DNA from 3 places in the Paenilisteria weihenstephanensis genome. Region 2 is predicted to be linked to each of the others. Evidence: a T-box and tRNA genes for the amino acid it is inferred to sense, from the RefSeq annotation. Region 2 holds a T-box; the other regions hold tRNA genes.
What was found. A T-box is a leader RNA that pairs with one kind of tRNA and senses whether it is charged. The one in region 2 lies ahead of ileS (isoleucine--tRNA ligase), so its partner is inferred to be a tRNA-Ile.

Region 1 (5,758 bases), 1.6 Mb from region 2:
AACATATATTTTGGGACCTTAACTGGTGGTCTGGGCTGTTTCCCTTTCGACTACGGATCTTATCACTCGCAGTCTGACTCCCGAGTATAAGTACATGGCATTCGGAGTTTATCTGAATTCGGTAACCCGAGAAGGGCCCCTAGTCCAAACAGTGCTCTACCTCCACGACTCTTTACCTCGAGGCTAGCCCTAAAGCTATTTCGGAGAGAACCAGCTATCTCCAGGTTCGATTGGAATTTCTCCGCTACCCACACCTCATCCCCGCACTTTTCAACGTGCGTGGGTTCGGACCTCCAGTGAGTATTACCTCACCTTCATCCTGGACATGGGTAGATCACCTGGTTTCGGGTCTACGACCTGTTACTCATGCGCCCTATTCAGACTCGCTTTCGCTACGGCTCCGCTTTTTCCGCTTAACCTTGCAACAAATCGTAACTCGCCGGTTCATTCTACAAAAGGCACGCTATCACCCATTAACGGGCTCTAACTACTTGTAGGCACACGGTTTCAGGAACTGTTTCACTCCCCTTCCGGGGTGCTTTTCACCTTTCCCTCACGGTACTGGTTCACTATCGGTCACTAGGGAGTATTTAGCCTTGGGAGATGGTCCTCCCGGATTCCGACGGAATTTCACGTGTTCCGCCGTACTCAGGATCCACTCTGGAGGGAAAATGATTTCAATTACAGGGCTGTTACCTTCTTTGGCGGGCCTTTCCAGACCACTTCGTTTACCACTTTCTTTTGTAACTCCGTATAGAGTGTCCTACAACCCCAAGAAGCAAGCTTCTTGGTTTGGGCTCTTTCCGTTTCGCTCGCCGCTACTCAGGAAATCGATTTTTCTTTCTCTTCCTCCAGGTACTTAGATGTTTCAGTTCCCTGGGTCTGCCTTCCTTACGCTATGTATTCACGTAAGGATACTATCCGACTAAAGATAGTGGGTTCCCCCATTCGGAAATCTCTGGATCAACGCTTACGTACAGCTCCCCAAAGCATATCGGTGTTAGTCCCGTCCTTCTTCGGCTCCTAGTGCCAAGGCATCCACCGTGCGCCCTTTCTAACTTAACCATGTGGGTCGTTGTTCTTTCGAACTCGCCACGGGTATGTTCCTAACGTCTACGAGCCAGCGATGGCCGTATCGGTTAGTTGAAAGGTTACTTTCAGTTGATTCTCGGTTCTTACTTGGTTGGTACAAGTCAAAGACTTATACCGCACTTTACTAACTTTCTTATCTAGTTTTCAAAGAACAACTTTCCTTTGGTGGAGCCTAGCGGGATCGAACCGCTGACCTCCTGCGTGCAAAGCAGGCGCTCTCCCAGCTGAGCTAAGGCCCCTTCATAATATAAGGGATATATTGCGCTATTAGTGGACTCTTTCTTTTTGAAGAGAAAGTGGGCCTAAATGGACTCGAACCATCGACCTCACGCTTATCAGGCGTGCGCTCTAACCAGCTGAGCTATAGGCCCGTCAATAAAAAGCGCCTCTTTCTTTAGTAAGAAAAAAGTGCTTACCACTAACAATAAGAGATAAATCTCTCAAAACTGAACAAAACAGAAGATAAAACAAAAGCAGGTTTCCTTTTCCTTAGAAAGGAGGTGATCCAGCCGCACCTTCCGATACGGCTACCTTGTTACGACTTCACCCCAATTATCTGTCCCACCTTCGGCGGCTGGCTCCATAAAGGTTACCCTACCGACTTCGGGTGTTACAAACTCTCGTGGTGTGACGGGCGGTGTGTACAAGGCCCGGGAACGTATTCACCGTGGCATGCTGATCCACGATTACTAGTGATTCCGGCTTCATGTAGGCGAGTTGCAGCCTACAATCCGAACTGAGAATAATTTTATGGGATTAGCTCGACCTCGCGGTTTGGCAACCCTTTGTATTATCCATTGTAGCACGTGTGTAGCCCAGGTCATAAGGGGCATGATGATTTGACGTCATCCCCACCTTCCTCCGGCTTGCACCGGCAGTCACTTTAGAGTGCCCAACTAAATGCTGGCAACTAAAATTAAGGGTTGCGCTCGTTGCGGGACTTAACCCAACATCTCACGACACGAGCTGACGACAACCATGCACCACCTGTCACTTTGTCCCCGAAGGGAAAGTTCTGTCTCCAGAATGGTCAAAGGATGTCAAGACCTGGTAAGGTTCTTCGCGTTGCTTCGAATTAAACCACATGCTCCACCACTTGTGCGGGCCCCCGTCAATTCCTTTGAGTTTCAACCTTGCGGTCGTACTCCCCAGGCGGAGTGCTTAATGCGTTAGCTGCAGCACTAAGGGGCGGAAACCCCCTAACACTTAGCACTCATCGTTTACGGCGTGGACTACCAGGGTATCTAATCCTGTTTGCTCCCCACGCTTTCGAGCCTCAGCGTCAATTACAGGCCAGTAAGCCGCCTTCGCCACTGGTGTTCCTCCACATATCTACGCATTTCACCGCTACACGTGGAATTCCACTTACCTCTCCTGCATTCAAGTCTCTCAGTTTCCAATGACCCTCCCCGGTTGAGCCGGGGGCTTTCACATCAGACTTAAGAAACCGCCTGCGCTCGCTTTACGCCCAATAAATCCGGACAACGCTTGCCACCTACGTATTACCGCGGCTGCTGGCACGTAGTTAGCCGTGGCTTTCTGGTTAGATACCGTCAAGGGACAAGCAGTTACTCTTATCCTTGTTCTTCTCTAACAACAGTGCTTTACGATCCGAAAACCTTCTTCACACACGCGGCGTTGCTCCGTCAGACTTTCGTCCATTGCGGAAGATTCCCTACTGCTGCCTCCCGTAGGAGTCTGGGCCGTGTCTCAGTCCCAGTGTGGCCGATCACCCTCTCAGGTCGGCTATGCATCGTTGCCTTGGTAGGCCATTACCCTACCAACTAGCTAATGCACCGCGGGCCCATCTGTAAGCGATAGCCGAAACCATCTTTCAAACAGGCGTCATGCGACGCTTGTTATCATTCGGTATTAGCCCCGGTTTCCCGGAGTTATCCCCAACTTACAGGCAGGTTGCCCACGTGTTACTCACCCGTCCGCCACTAACGTCGGAAAGAGCAAGCTCTTTCTTCGGTTCGTTCGACTTGCATGTATTAGGCACGCCGCCAGCGTTCGTCCTGAGCCAGGATCAAACTCTCTTTAAAATTAAAGATGAATCTGAATACTTATTCAACACCGTGAATAAGATCCTTGCGTCAAATTGACTTCGCTAGCAAATTACTTTACTAGTATTACTTTTGGAAATAGCTTTCTATTTCCGCCCTGCGATTCTTACCTAGAAACATTGCTGTCTCTATTGGTTTTATCTTTGTTTCTGTTCAGTTTTCAAAGGTCAATCTCTCATTCGCTTTTGCGTTATGTGCATCAGCAACGTTTATAAATATACCAACTATTTATCCATTCGTCAATAGTTTTTTGCATATTTCTTTTATAAATAGTCATTTATTTTTTCAGCAAGCTTTAAAAAGCGTTCTCCTTGTGCTGTATCTGCTTCATAAATCGCTGATAGATAGCCATTATCGTTCTGTTTTGGCTGCTCTATAGGAAATACACTTAATAAGTTTGTTTTTAACTCTTTCGCAACTTTTTCTCCGCCTCCCTCTCCAAATAAATAAATCTTTTCACCGTTTTCTATTTGAAAATAGGATAAGTTCTCAACAACACCGAGAATATGATGTTCATTTTTTTGGGCCATTATTCCAGCTCGTGCTGCTACTGTCGCGGCAACTTGATGTGGCGTTGTGACAATAAGTTCATTGCATGTCGGTAATAATGTATGGATATCTAGTGCAATATCTCCTGTACCAGGTGGTAAATCGATAATTAGATAGTCTGGGGCATTCCAATCTACTTCTTCTAAGAACATCTTAATCATTTTCCCAAGCATCGGCCCACGCCAAATCACCGGTTCACCTTCTTCAACAAATGAATCCATAGAAATTAGCTGTACTCCATATGTCGTTACTGGAATGATTTTGTTGTCTACAGTTTTTGGACTGTCCTTTGTTCCAAGTAAAATGGGCAAACTAAAACCATATATGTCTGCATCTAGTAAGCCGACTTTCTTCCCAGTGCGCTTCAACGCTACCGCAAGATTCGCTGCTATAGTAGACTTTCCTACTCCGCCTTTACCGCTCGCAATTGCAATAAATTGTGTTTTACTTTCAGTGGATAAAATATTGTTTTTTGCCGCGAGTAAGCTTTCTACCTTGGTAATAGGGAGATATTCTAAATCTAAACTAATATCTTCACATCCAAATTCACCTAAAAGTTCACTTATATTTGTTGTGAATTGTTCTGTATGTATTTCTGGATCAGCTAGCGCTATTTGTAACTCTACGCTATTACCCGTGACATTAACTTCTATGATGCCACTTGTCTCTTGCAACGAGAATTCCAGCACTGGATCAATTACGCGTTGTAAAAGTTTCGTGATTTGTTGTTCATTCAGCATAAAAAAATTCCCCCTATAAACATGTCCCGCTAAAAATATAAGCGCTTTCTTAATTATATCATGCTTTATGCTATTTTTGCTAAATATCTGCCCAAAAGGGAAATAGAGCTCTCTCTGTTACGAAATGAGATAGCTTATTTCACTTCCCCTCTGGTTACTTTATTATTTCTGTAAGCGTCTGAATTAAAAACGGAGGAAAATGTTTGCTTACTTCTTGATGAATTTTATAATGGCATATATCAAGGGAAATTTTGTATTTCGCCTCGGTTAAATCCTCTATCAGAAACGTTATGTGCTCCTCATAGGTATGCTCTTGATCTGAATAATGTATATATACTTTAGGTACATCTTCTTTCATTAACTGAATTTGTGTTGGTAAAAGGTTATTGAGGTAATCAATACTAGCCTCGTCTGCGTTCCCCATGATAGCTGACAGAACTGGTGCTTTTTCTGGAATGTCACTTAGATAATTGCCCAGTTTATATTGAGGAGCCCCACTAATAATGACATCTGCTTTCATTTTAATACCAAAATAAAGACTTGCGAATCCACCTTTACTAGTGCCCACAAAAATCATTTTTTCAGATTTTAACTTTCCTTGAACCTCATTAATGATAGATTCTACCGCCGTACTTAACTTAAAATCTCCCTTCTCCGCTAAATAATAGGCACCTCTTTGTTCGAATCCAAAGTTATCTAGAATGAACAATTTGTGGGCATCTATATCTTTTAATGTTCTCAAATAATTATACGTTGCTTTCATACCTGTTCTTGGAAATGCGCTGAAAATAACGATTAGTGGTGCATCCTCTCGATTACTTTTCTCTAATATATAGTTTAGTTTTTGCTTATTTGGTGCTTTATATACGCGACTTCTCAGTTTAAAATAGATTTTAGCCATTAGCTTTTTCATTAGTTACACTCCGTTTAGTTAGTTATTTTACGTTTTATTTTCTCCAAGGATCTACGTTTTCGTTTGGATGCTTCTCACGCTGCAACAAACAAACTACCGCTAAGCCAAGTCCTAGAGCGATCCAAATAACGCGCATCTCAAAAATACTGCTACTACCAACGGAAACAGCTATAAATCCAAGAATTACAGTAGCTGGAATGGCTCCTTTTAAAGTGTTGTTTGTGATATACATCGTTATAGCTTGATAAATAAAATAGATAAAAAATATTAAAATAGGGATAAAACCTATAAAACCTATGTCAGAAATAATACTAAGCCAAAAATTATGCGCGGCCATCGTTTGCGAGCCAGAGAGGTCTATATTTGAACTTCCGTATAATGCTTCGAAAACAAAACGT
Region 2 (5,758 bases):
ATTGCAAATACGAACAGCTAATTCCGCTCGGTCCGCATCTTTCCATTTAGAAAGACTATTTTTAGTTTCATCAATAAGAAAGAAATCATTTTGCGAGCCGTGTACTTTAATGAAATTAATATGCGCCATCAAGATCCCTCCATTTCTATTAACTTAAGGTCCTTTTTAAGCTCTGTTAGCTACCAAAGGACCTCAGGCATTATTCCTTGTATTGTGTCATCCGTGTCGTCGCGCCCTCCATAAAAAGCAAGAGCGGCTTTTTATGGAGGCCGCTCCAGTTTTTGTCGGAGCTTAGCGAGCCGTTTCAGCTTTTCATGCGTAGTTTTCTACCACAATATCCGCGCAACGTTTGCACAATGTTGGGTGATCGTGGTTCTCGCCTACGTCTTTCTTCACAACGCGGCAACGTTCGCATGTTTCACCTTCTGCTACAGTGATTGCTACGGCAACGTGGTTCTCTTTTACTGCGTTTTCAGGTGCAGCGTCTAAGCCTTCTACTAATTCGAAATCTGATACGATCAGTAGTTGTGCAAAGTCACCTTCTAGTGAGTCAAATAATTGTTTTGCTTCTGCATCCACATATAGCGTTACTTTTGCAAGCATCGATTTACCGATGATTTTCTCCGTACGGGCTTCTTCTAGCGCTTTTTGAACGACATCACGGATTTGCATGAATTTATCCCATTTCTCCGTAATCGCTTCTGTTGCAGGATAATTTTTCACTTCTGGCATCTCTGTCAAATGAATGCTCGACGCTTCTGGATTTCCAAGATGCGACCATACTTCGTCGGCTGTATGCGGTAAAATTGGTGCTAATAGTTTCGTCAATGTCACGACAGCTTCATAAAAGACAGTTTGCATCGCGCGACGGTCTTTGCTATCTGCCGCCTCAATATAAACAACATCTTTTGCGAAATCCATATAAAATTGGCTAAGTTCTACTGTACAGAAATTATTGATTTGGTGATAAATCGTTGAAAATTCATATTTATCGTAGCTCGTGCGAACATTTTTAACGAGCTCATCTAATTGTATAAGCAAATATTGATCTACTTCACGCAAATCTTCATAAGCAATACCGTTCTCAGCTGGTGTAAAATCAGCAATATTTCCAAGTAAGAAACGCATCGTGTTACGAATTTTACGATATACTTCTGACACTTGTTTTAAAATATCATCACTGATACGAACGTCGGCTTGATAATCCACAGAGGCAACCCACAAGCGAACGATATCAGCGCCTAGTTGGTTGATTACTTTACCTGGAAGCATTGTGTTACCAAGTGATTTACTCATTTTGCGACCGTTACCGTCGAGCGCCATACCGTGACTTAAAACATTACGATATGGTGCCTCACCGTTCGTTGCAACACTTGTCGTTAGCGATGAGTTAAACCAACCGCGATATTGGTCAGAACCTTCCATGTAAAGATCTGCCGGACGATCCAAGTAAGGACGGGCAGCAAGAACAGCTTGGTGACTCGATCCAGAATCGAACCAAACATCCATAATATCATTTTCTTTCGTGAATTCGCCATTTGGACTATCTTCATGCGTAAATCCTGCTGGTAGTAAGTCTTTTGCTTCACGCTCAAACCAGATATCCGATCCGTGCTCGCGGAATAAATCCGAAACATGCTCAATCGTTTCATCCGTGATAATTGGCTCACCATTTTCCGCATAAAAAATCGGAAGTGGAACGCCCCATACGCGTTGGCGAGAGATAACCCAGTCGCCACGATCGCGAACCATGTTGAATAAACGTGTTTCGCCCCATGATGGCGTCCAAGTTACACCTTGGATCGCATCCAGAAGGTCTTGACGGAATTTATCAATAGACGCAAACCATTGTGCTGTCGCGCGGAAAATAACAGGCTTCTTCGTACGCCAGTCATGTGGATATGAATGCGTGATGAATTCCATTTTTAATAATGCGCCGACTTCTTCTAATTTTTCAGTGACCATTTTGTTCGCCGTATCATAGAAAACACCTTCAAAACCAGGTGCTTCCTCTGTGAAAACGCCGCGATCATCGAGTGGAGCGAGAATTTCTAAGTCATATTTTTTACCGATCAAATAATCGTCTTCCCCGTGTCCTGGCGCTGTATGAACCGCTCCAGTACCAGCTTCTGCTGTTGCATGCTCGCCGTTCATAACAAGTGAATCGCGATCGTAAAATGGATGTTTCGTTACCACGCGATCAAGCTCGGAACCACGAACCGTTTTAATAACTTCTGCGTTCTCCCACTCTAATTTCTCACGAAGTCCTGCAAATAGTGCTTCTGCTACAACATATTTCTCGCCGTTAACAGCTACAAGCACGTATTCTAGATCGGGGTTCACAGTGATTCCCATGTTGGCTGGAATCGTCCATGGGGTCGTTGTCCAAATAACGATGTTCGTGCCCTCATCTAGCACACCTTTGCCATCTGTAACTTTAAAAGCCACAAAAATCGAGGCAGATTTCTTATCTTGATATTCAATTTCAGCTTCGGCCAAAGCAGATTCACTTGACGGAGACCAATAAACTGGTTTTTTACCTTTATAGATGTAGCCTTTTTTAGCCATCGCACCAAAAACTTTGATTTGTTCCGCTTCATACTCAGGCTGCAATGTGATGTAAGGGTTAGCCCACTCGCCTGTTACACCTAAGCGTTTGAAACCAGTGCGTTGAATATCCACTTGTTTATAGGCATATTCCGCACATAGTTTACGGAATTCTGCTACAGACATTTCTTTACGCTTCACGCCTTTGTTTGCTAGTGCTTGTTCAATCGGTAAACCATGCGTATCCCAACCAGGAACATATGGCGAACGGAAACCACTCATCGATTTTTGACGCACAATCATGTCTTTGATAACTTTATTCATCGCATGGCCCATATGTAGCTCACCATTCGCATACGGCGGTCCATCATGCAAAATAAATGTTGGTTTATCTGCATTCTTTTGTTGAATTTGATCGTATAGGTCCATCTCTTCCCATTTTGCTTGCCATTCTGGTTCTTTGTTCGGTAAATTTCCTCGCATCGGGAACTCTGTTTTTGGCATTAATAACGTTTCTTTGTATTCCATTAGTCCATTCTCCTTTGTTGGTTGAATTATTTGTTTGGTGCTTAGTGTTTTGGTTTAGAGACTTGATGTGTATTTGGTGCGTTTGTAGTCTGCAGTGGGGTTTCAGAAGGTTTGGAATTGGCTCCTTGTTATTTGTTGAGGTTGAGGCGTTTAGGTAAGCTGTAATCTCAGGTTTGTGCGTTTGTTATTGCTTTGGCGCCTTCGGATCTAGCTTCACGGGCTAGCTCCTCGAAAACTTCATGCCCTCCATAAAAATCAAGTTCGGATTTTCACTGCGGCCCTTCCAGTTCTTTTCGGAGCTGAACGAGCCCGTTCCGCTTTTCTGGTGATCTAGCTTCACGGGCTAGCTCCTCGAAAACTTCATGCCCTCCATAAAAATCAAGTTCGGATTTTCACTGCGGCCCTTCCAGTTTTTTTCGGAGCTGAACGAGCCCGTTTCCGCTTTTCAATTTTTAAACGACAAAAAACCCCTCCCCTAAAAAAGGGACGAGTTCATTAATCGCGGTACCACCCTCGTTGACATCGATCTTAAATCTTTGCCCACTTCGTTATATCGTTAACGCCGATATACGCTTTTTGCTACTAAAGATCAATGTCTCGTTCGAAAAAAGAGCTCCAGAGTGATTTCCTAACTTTCCATTCTAATGCTGACCTCACACCGCTTGCCAGCTCGCTTGGATTAGAATTTGTTCGGGAAAGAGTACTTGTCTCTATTATTGCTTGTCACTATTTTCTTCTATTTCGATTGGGCCTGCGGATTTCAGTTCGGTTGCATCGACTTCATATTCCATCAATTGCTTCCAATCATCACTCTTAATCAGGTCCATTTGTGTTTCTACTAGTAAGCGCAGACGTTCGCGGAACACTTTCGATTGGCGTTTCAAATCTTCAATCTCAATCGCGATTTTGCGAGCTTTCGATAACGAATCACTCAATATCCGATCTGCATCTTTTTCTGCTTCACGTACGATTAACTTCGCTTCTTTATCCGCATTATCAATCACTTGGTTCGCAGCTTCTTGTGCTACAATCAATGATTTATTAAGCGTTTCTTCAATGTTTGTGAAGTGCCCTAAACGGTCATCTCTTGAAGATAGAGTTTCCTCTAAGCGTTTCTTTTCTTTAATCAGTTGTTCATAATCCTTAATAATTTGGTCGAGGAATTCGTTCACCTCGTCCTCTTCATAACCTCTAAAACCACGGCTAAACTCTTTGTTATGTATATCCAGCGGTGATAATGGCATGCTCAACACCTCCATATGGTCAAAGCCTATCAAAACTAGGCCAGCCCCTTTATTATACCATAAAAATTGATTCCCACATATACCTGTTTATAACTATAATAAAATTCCGACTTTCTCGCAAGTATTATCCTCTAGAAAAAGCAAAATTAGCGTAAGTAGCCAATCTCAATGCGAATTTTATCCTTCTTCGTGTGCCCATTGATTTCGCCAAGTTTCACGCGACCGTAACCTCGTGCGGAAATAATATCATTTTCCTCACATTCAAAATCGGGATTCTCAACGGTTTTCCAATTGACCTTCACCAACTTACCTTGCACTAATTGTTTCGCTTTTTGACGAGAAATATTATGAGCCGTTGCAACCACAAGATCTAAGCGTAGACTTGATATCGTCGTGCCCTCATATTGCCAATCCGTGTGCACTGGTAACGCTTGATCAAGCGCTATTTCTTCCAGCATAATATTTACTTTCCCTATTTTATCAAGTTGCAAACTTACGTAGTCTTTCATTTCAGCCATCACGAAAAATTGCCACTCTTCCTTTTCCGTTAAAATATCGCCGAATATATCGCGCTTCATGCCTAGTGACATCACCGTTCCAAGAATTTTTTGGTGGGTTAATGTCGTAAATTTCACAGGATAGCGGATATCAAATAATGTAATCTGGAAATCAGCTTCCGATGGTTCATAGTAATCTGGATAAATAAGTGCGCGTCTTCGCTCCGCTTGATTCACACCACCCCAGAACTTCACCTCAATGTTCTCGTAACCCCCAACGACAGACTCCAAAATCAAGCGTTGTCTCGGGTCTAAAAAGTCAGTTAGCCTCGGCGTATACTGATCCTCCACTTGCACAATCCACTCTAATGCGCCATCGATAAAAGCATGCTCTTCCGCCCTAAAATGTTGGTAAATTCCTTCCATGTCCCTTTTCTCCCTTGAATGACAAAGTCGCTTTCCTAGAAAAAAGCTTCCTTGTGATTTTATCGTGCCTTCATAATCCTCATTATAGCACGCCTACCGCATTTTTGACACTCCTAAATAATCAAAAAATACCAAATGAAGCTCGACCCGCTTTCGCCAGATCGCCTTCACTTAGTATTCATTCTTAGAAAAAAAACGGTAGTACATAGTTATACACTAAATACTGTAAACCGAACGTTGCCATCCGAATTGCGAAAAAGGCAATGATTGGTGATAAGTCAAGCACTCCACCAATTGGCGGGATGATTTTCCTGAATGGTGCTAAAACTGGTTCACAAATTTTCCCTAAAAAGCGTCCAAATGTGGTTTCATACGCACCTGGAAACCATGACAATAGAATATAAACAAACAGGACGTACGGGAAGTAATCCAGTACTAAGAAAACATAATGTGCGATCTGATATGCTAATAAAATCTGTTACACCTCATTTACATAAAATCTTGTTCTTCCAACAT
Region 3 (5,758 bases), 720 kb from region 2:
GTCGGAACTTACCCGACAAGGAATTTCGCTACCTTAGGACCGTTATAGTTACGGCCGCCGTTTACTGGGGCTTCAATTCGTACCTTCGCTTGCGCTAAGCACTCCTCTTAACCTTCCAGCACCGGGCAGGCGTCAGCCCCTATACGTCACCTTACGGTTTTGCAGAGACCTGTGTTTTTGCTAAACAGTCGCCTGGGCCTATTCACTGCGGCTCTCTCGGGCTTTCACCCTAATAGAGCACCCCTTCTCCCGAAGTTACGGGGTCATTTTGCCGAGTTCCTTAACGAGAGTTCTCTCGCTCACCTTAGGATTCTCTCCTCATCTACCTGTGTCGGTTTGCGGTACGGGCAGTACTATTCTAACTAGAGGCTTTTCTTGACAGCGTGAAATCAGGAACTTCCGTACTTAATTTCCTTCCCCATCACAGCTCATGCTTCGCGAGAAGCGGATTTGCCTACTTCTCACACTCACTGCTTGGACGCACATTTCCATCCGTGCGATTCCCTATCCTTCTGTGTCACCCCATTGCTCAAACAAACAGCACTGGTACAGGAATATCTACCTGTTGTCCATCGCCTACGCCTATCGGCCTCAGCTTAGGTCCCGACTAACCCTGAGCGGACGAGCCTTCCTCAGGAAACCTTAGATATTCGGTGGACGGGATTCTCACCCGTCTTTCGCTACTCATACCGGCATTCTCACTTCTAAGCGCTCCACCAGTCCTTCCGGTCTGACTTCACCGCCCTTAGAACGCTCTCCTACCACGAACATCCAAAGATGTTCATCCACAGTTTCGGTAATATGTTTAGCCCCGGTACATTTTCGGCGCGGGGTCACTCGACCAGTGAGCTATTACGCACTCTTTCAATGGTGGCTGCTTCTAAGCCAACATCCTGGTTGTCTATGCAACCCCACATCCTTTTCCACTTAACATATATTTTGGGACCTTAACTGGTGGTCTGGGCTGTTTCCCTTTCGACTACGGATCTTATCACTCGCAGTCTGACTCCCGAGTATAAGTACATGGCATTCGGAGTTTATCTGAATTCGGTAACCCGAGAAGGGCCCCTAGTCCAAACAGTGCTCTACCTCCACGACTCTTTACCTCGAGGCTAGCCCTAAAGCTATTTCGGAGAGAACCAGCTATCTCCAGGTTCGATTGGAATTTCTCCGCTACCCACACCTCATCCCCGCACTTTTCAACGTGCGTGGGTTCGGACCTCCAGTGAGTATTACCTCACCTTCATCCTGGACATGGGTAGATCACCTGGTTTCGGGTCTACGACCTGTTACTCATGCGCCCTATTCAGACTCGCTTTCGCTACGGCTCCGCTTTTTCCGCTTAACCTTGCAACAAATCGTAACTCGCCGGTTCATTCTACAAAAGGCACGCTATCACCCATTAACGGGCTCTAACTACTTGTAGGCACACGGTTTCAGGAACTGTTTCACTCCCCTTCCGGGGTGCTTTTCACCTTTCCCTCACGGTACTGGTTCACTATCGGTCACTAGGGAGTATTTAGCCTTGGGAGATGGTCCTCCCGGATTCCGACGGAATTTCACGTGTTCCGCCGTACTCAGGATCCACTCTGGAGGGAAAATGATTTCAATTACAGGGCTGTTACCTTCTTTGGCGGGCCTTTCCAGACCACTTCGTTTACCACTTTCTTTTGTAACTCCGTATAGAGTGTCCTACAACCCCAAGAAGCAAGCTTCTTGGTTTGGGCTCTTTCCGTTTCGCTCGCCGCTACTCAGGAAATCGATTTTTCTTTCTCTTCCTCCAGGTACTTAGATGTTTCAGTTCCCTGGGTCTGCCTTCCTTACGCTATGTATTCACGTAAGGATACTATCCGACTAAAGATAGTGGGTTCCCCCATTCGGAAATCTCTGGATCAACGCTTACGTACAGCTCCCCAAAGCATATCGGTGTTAGTCCCGTCCTTCTTCGGCTCCTAGTGCCAAGGCATCCACCGTGCGCCCTTTCTAACTTAACCATGTGGGTCGTTGTTCTTTCGAACTCGCCACGGGTATGTTCCTAACGTCTACGAGCCAGCGATGGCCGTATCGGTTAGTTGAAAGATTACTTTCAGTTGATTCTCGGTTCTTACTTGGTTGGTACAAGTCAAAGACTTATACCGCACTTTACTAACTTTCTTATCTAGTTTTCAAAGAACAACTTTCCTTTGGTGGAGCCTAGCGGGATCGAACCGCTGACCTCCTGCGTGCAAAGCAGGCGCTCTCCCAGCTGAGCTAAGGCCCCTTCATAATATAAGGGATATATTGCGCTATTAGTGGACTCTTTCTTTTTGAAGAGAAAGTGGGCCTAAATGGACTCGAACCATCGACCTCACGCTTATCAGGCGTGCGCTCTAACCAGCTGAGCTATAGGCCCGTCAATAAAAAGCGCCTCTTTCTTTAGTAAGAAAAAAGTGCTTACCACTAACAATAAGAGATAAATCTCTCAAAACTGAACAAAACAGAAGATAAAACAAAAGCAGGTTTCCTTTTCCTTAGAAAGGAGGTGATCCAGCCGCACCTTCCGATACGGCTACCTTGTTACGACTTCACCCCAATTATCTGTCCCACCTTCGGCGGCTGGCTCCATAAAGGTTACCCTACCGACTTCGGGTGTTACAAACTCTCGTGGTGTGACGGGCGGTGTGTACAAGGCCCGGGAACGTATTCACCGTGGCATGCTGATCCACGATTACTAGTGATTCCGGCTTCATGTAGGCGAGTTGCAGCCTACAATCCGAACTGAGAATAATTTTATGGGATTAGCTCGACCTCGCGGTTTGGCAACCCTTTGTATTATCCATTGTAGCACGTGTGTAGCCCAGGTCATAAGGGGCATGATGATTTGACGTCATCCCCACCTTCCTCCGGCTTGCACCGGCAGTCACTTTAGAGTGCCCAACTAAATGCTGGCAACTAAAATTAAGGGTTGCGCTCGTTGCGGGACTTAACCCAACATCTCACGACACGAGCTGACGACAACCATGCACCACCTGTCACTTTGTCCCCGAAGGGAAAGTTCTGTCTCCAGAATGGTCAAAGGATGTCAAGACCTGGTAAGGTTCTTCGCGTTGCTTCGAATTAAACCACATGCTCCACCACTTGTGCGGGCCCCCGTCAATTCCTTTGAGTTTCAACCTTGCGGTCGTACTCCCCAGGCGGAGTGCTTAATGCGTTAGCTGCAGCACTAAGGGGCGGAAACCCCCTAACACTTAGCACTCATCGTTTACGGCGTGGACTACCAGGGTATCTAATCCTGTTTGCTCCCCACGCTTTCGAGCCTCAGCGTCAATTACAGGCCAGTAAGCCGCCTTCGCCACTGGTGTTCCTCCACATATCTACGCATTTCACCGCTACACGTGGAATTCCACTTACCTCTCCTGCATTCAAGTCTCTCAGTTTCCAATGACCCTCCCCGGTTGAGCCGGGGGCTTTCACATCAGACTTAAGAAACCGCCTGCGCTCGCTTTACGCCCAATAAATCCGGACAACGCTTGCCACCTACGTATTACCGCGGCTGCTGGCACGTAGTTAGCCGTGGCTTTCTGGTTAGATACCGTCAAGGGACAAGCAGTTACTCTTATCCTTGTTCTTCTCTAACAACAGTGCTTTACGATCCGAAAACCTTCTTCACACACGCGGCGTTGCTCCGTCAGACTTTCGTCCATTGCGGAAGATTCCCTACTGCTGCCTCCCGTAGGAGTCTGGGCCGTGTCTCAGTCCCAGTGTGGCCGATCACCCTCTCAGGTCGGCTATGCATCGTTGCCTTGGTAGGCCATTACCCTACCAACTAGCTAATGCACCGCGGGCCCATCTGTAAGCGATAGCCGAAACCATCTTTCAAACAGGCGTCATGCGACGCTTGTTATCATTCGGTATTAGCCCCGGTTTCCCGAAGTTATCCCCAACTTACAGGCAGGTTGCCCACGTGTTACTCACCCGTCCGCCACTAACGTCGGAAAGAGCAAGCTCTTTCTTCGGTTCGTTCGACTTGCATGTATTAGGCACGCCGCCAGCGTTCGTCCTGAGCCAGGATCAAACTCTCTTTAAAATTAAAGATGAATCTGAATACTTATTCAACACCGTGAATAAGATCCTTGCGTCAAATTGACTTCGCTAGCAAATTACTTTACTAGTATTACTTTTGGAAATAGCTTTCTATTTCCGCCCTGCGATTCTTACCTAGAAACATTGCTGTCTCTATTGGTTTTATCTTTGTTTCTGTTCAGTTTTCAAAGGTCAATCTCTCATTCGCTTTCATCTAGCAGCGACCTTCTTATAGTATCATTAGGGCTAATCTTTGTCAACACTTTTCATCTTTTTTTTGAATAAAAGTTTAAATGTTATTTGAGGACTATATTTCAAGCAAAATACTTGATAATCCTTTGCTATTAGCGACTTTCATGATCTCGTATAAGAGGCACGATAACTAGAATACCATGTATATTCAACAAACGCAATAGTATTTCGCAAATTTATTTATAATTATTTATTTTGATGTATATTCACTAGATGGTGCTAATATTCAAACCTCTCTCAGAAAAACGTTCCTTTAATGAAGAATCTAATTCAATACCAGTTATAATACCTGTAATATCGCTGAAATCAGCGTACTTGTATAAAGAGATGCGACCGAACTTAGTGTGGTCTGTTACTAGGAAAACTTCTGTTGCGGAGTGTAGCATTTGAACTTTAGCCGGTACTAAATACTCGTCATAATGCATGAGGCCTTTTTCTAGATCAATGGCTGGGGTGGTTACGAATGCTTTGTGAACATGGAGATTTCTAAGTGTTTCTTCTGTGATCATTCCATTTAGCATGTATGTTTCTGGATATAAAACTCCTCCTGTAACGATGACTTTAATCGCTGAATGTCTGAGGATTGTTGCTACATTGATATCATTTGTAATAACGGTTAGCTTGGTGCGATCTTTTATGGCTCTAGCAATGTGACCGGTAGTTGTTCCTGAATCCAAGATGATTGTGTCACCCTCTTTAATTAAGGAGGAGGCGTAGGAAGCGATACGTTGCTTTTCTTCATACTGGACTTCTTCTCGCTTCTGAAATTCTGGTTCGGAAATGATTTTTTCTTCAATCATGACTCCACCGTGTGTTCTCTTTAATTTCTGTTCTTGTTCTAGTGTGTTTAAATCACGGCGAATTGTAACTTCATGAACGTTGAAATGACGTGCTAATTCGTTGACGCTTGCTATTTTTTTGTTTTTTACATAGTTTAGGATGGCTTGTTTTCGTTCAATGGAAAGCATCTTTCTCTCCTTTCATGATGTGAAGCTAAATAAAAAATCTGCGTGGCACATCCCTAAGTTCTGGAGGCTCCACGCAGATTTGAGGTATTATTTCAAACGTTTTTCTAGTTCTGCTTTCTTTTCTTCGTAGCCTGGTTTGCCTAGAAGAGCGAACATATTTGCTTTGTATGCTTCTACACCTGGTTGATCGAATGGATTTACACCGTTTAGATAGCCACTCACGCCAACTGCAATTTCAAAGAAGTACACAAGGTAGCCGAATGAATAGGCATCAAGTTCTGGAACTTCTACTACAAAGTTCGGCACATCGCCATCTGTGTGGGCAAGCAATGTCCCTTCGAAAGCTTTATCATTCACATAGGCAACAGTTTCGCCAGCAAGGTAGTTCAAGCCGTCTAAATCATTATCTTCTTTGTTAATTGTGATTTCGTGACGGGCTTTTGTTACTTTAACGACTGTTTCAAAAATATTGCGAC

Region 1: it has a tRNA-Ile gene. The T-box ahead of ileS (isoleucine--tRNA ligase) is inferred to sense a tRNA for this amino acid. The anticodon was not compared.
Region 3: it has a tRNA-Ile gene. The T-box ahead of ileS (isoleucine--tRNA ligase) is inferred to sense a tRNA for this amino acid. The anticodon was not compared.

What each region holds. Positions count from the first base shown of each region.
Region 1 is NZ_CP011102.1:2,910,704-2,916,461, forward strand. It holds rRNA gene UE46_RS14045 (23S ribosomal RNA) at 1-1,065, opposite strand, end outside; tRNA gene UE46_RS14050 (tRNA-Ala) at 1,256-1,331, opposite strand; tRNA gene UE46_RS14055 (tRNA-Ile) at 1,390-1,463, opposite strand; rRNA gene UE46_RS14060 (16S ribosomal RNA) at 1,586-3,137, opposite strand; gene UE46_RS14065 (Mrp/NBP35 family ATP-binding protein) at 3,422-4,447, opposite strand; gene UE46_RS14070 (accessory Sec system protein Asp2) at 4,602-5,360, opposite strand; gene UE46_RS14075 (O-antigen ligase family protein) at 5,395-5,758, opposite strand, start outside.
Region 2 is NZ_CP011102.1:1,342,327-1,348,084, reverse strand. It holds gene dapF (diaminopimelate epimerase) at 1-129, opposite strand, end outside; gene ileS (isoleucine--tRNA ligase) at 313-3,075, opposite strand; T-box leader at 3,555-3,801, opposite strand; gene UE46_RS06555 (DivIVA domain-containing protein) at 3,789-4,319, opposite strand; gene UE46_RS06550 (YlmH family RNA-binding protein) at 4,466-5,242, opposite strand; gene UE46_RS06545 (YggT family protein) at 5,427-5,675, opposite strand; gene UE46_RS06540 (cell division protein SepF) at 5,732-5,758, opposite strand, start outside.
Region 3 is NZ_CP011102.1:627,066-632,823, reverse strand. It holds rRNA gene UE46_RS03005 (23S ribosomal RNA) at 1-1,994, opposite strand, end outside; tRNA gene UE46_RS03000 (tRNA-Ala) at 2,185-2,260, opposite strand; tRNA gene UE46_RS02995 (tRNA-Ile) at 2,319-2,392, opposite strand; rRNA gene UE46_RS02990 (16S ribosomal RNA) at 2,515-4,066, opposite strand; gene UE46_RS02985 (DeoR/GlpR family DNA-binding transcription regulator) at 4,524-5,282, opposite strand; gene UE46_RS02980 (glucose-6-phosphate isomerase) at 5,370-5,758, opposite strand, start outside.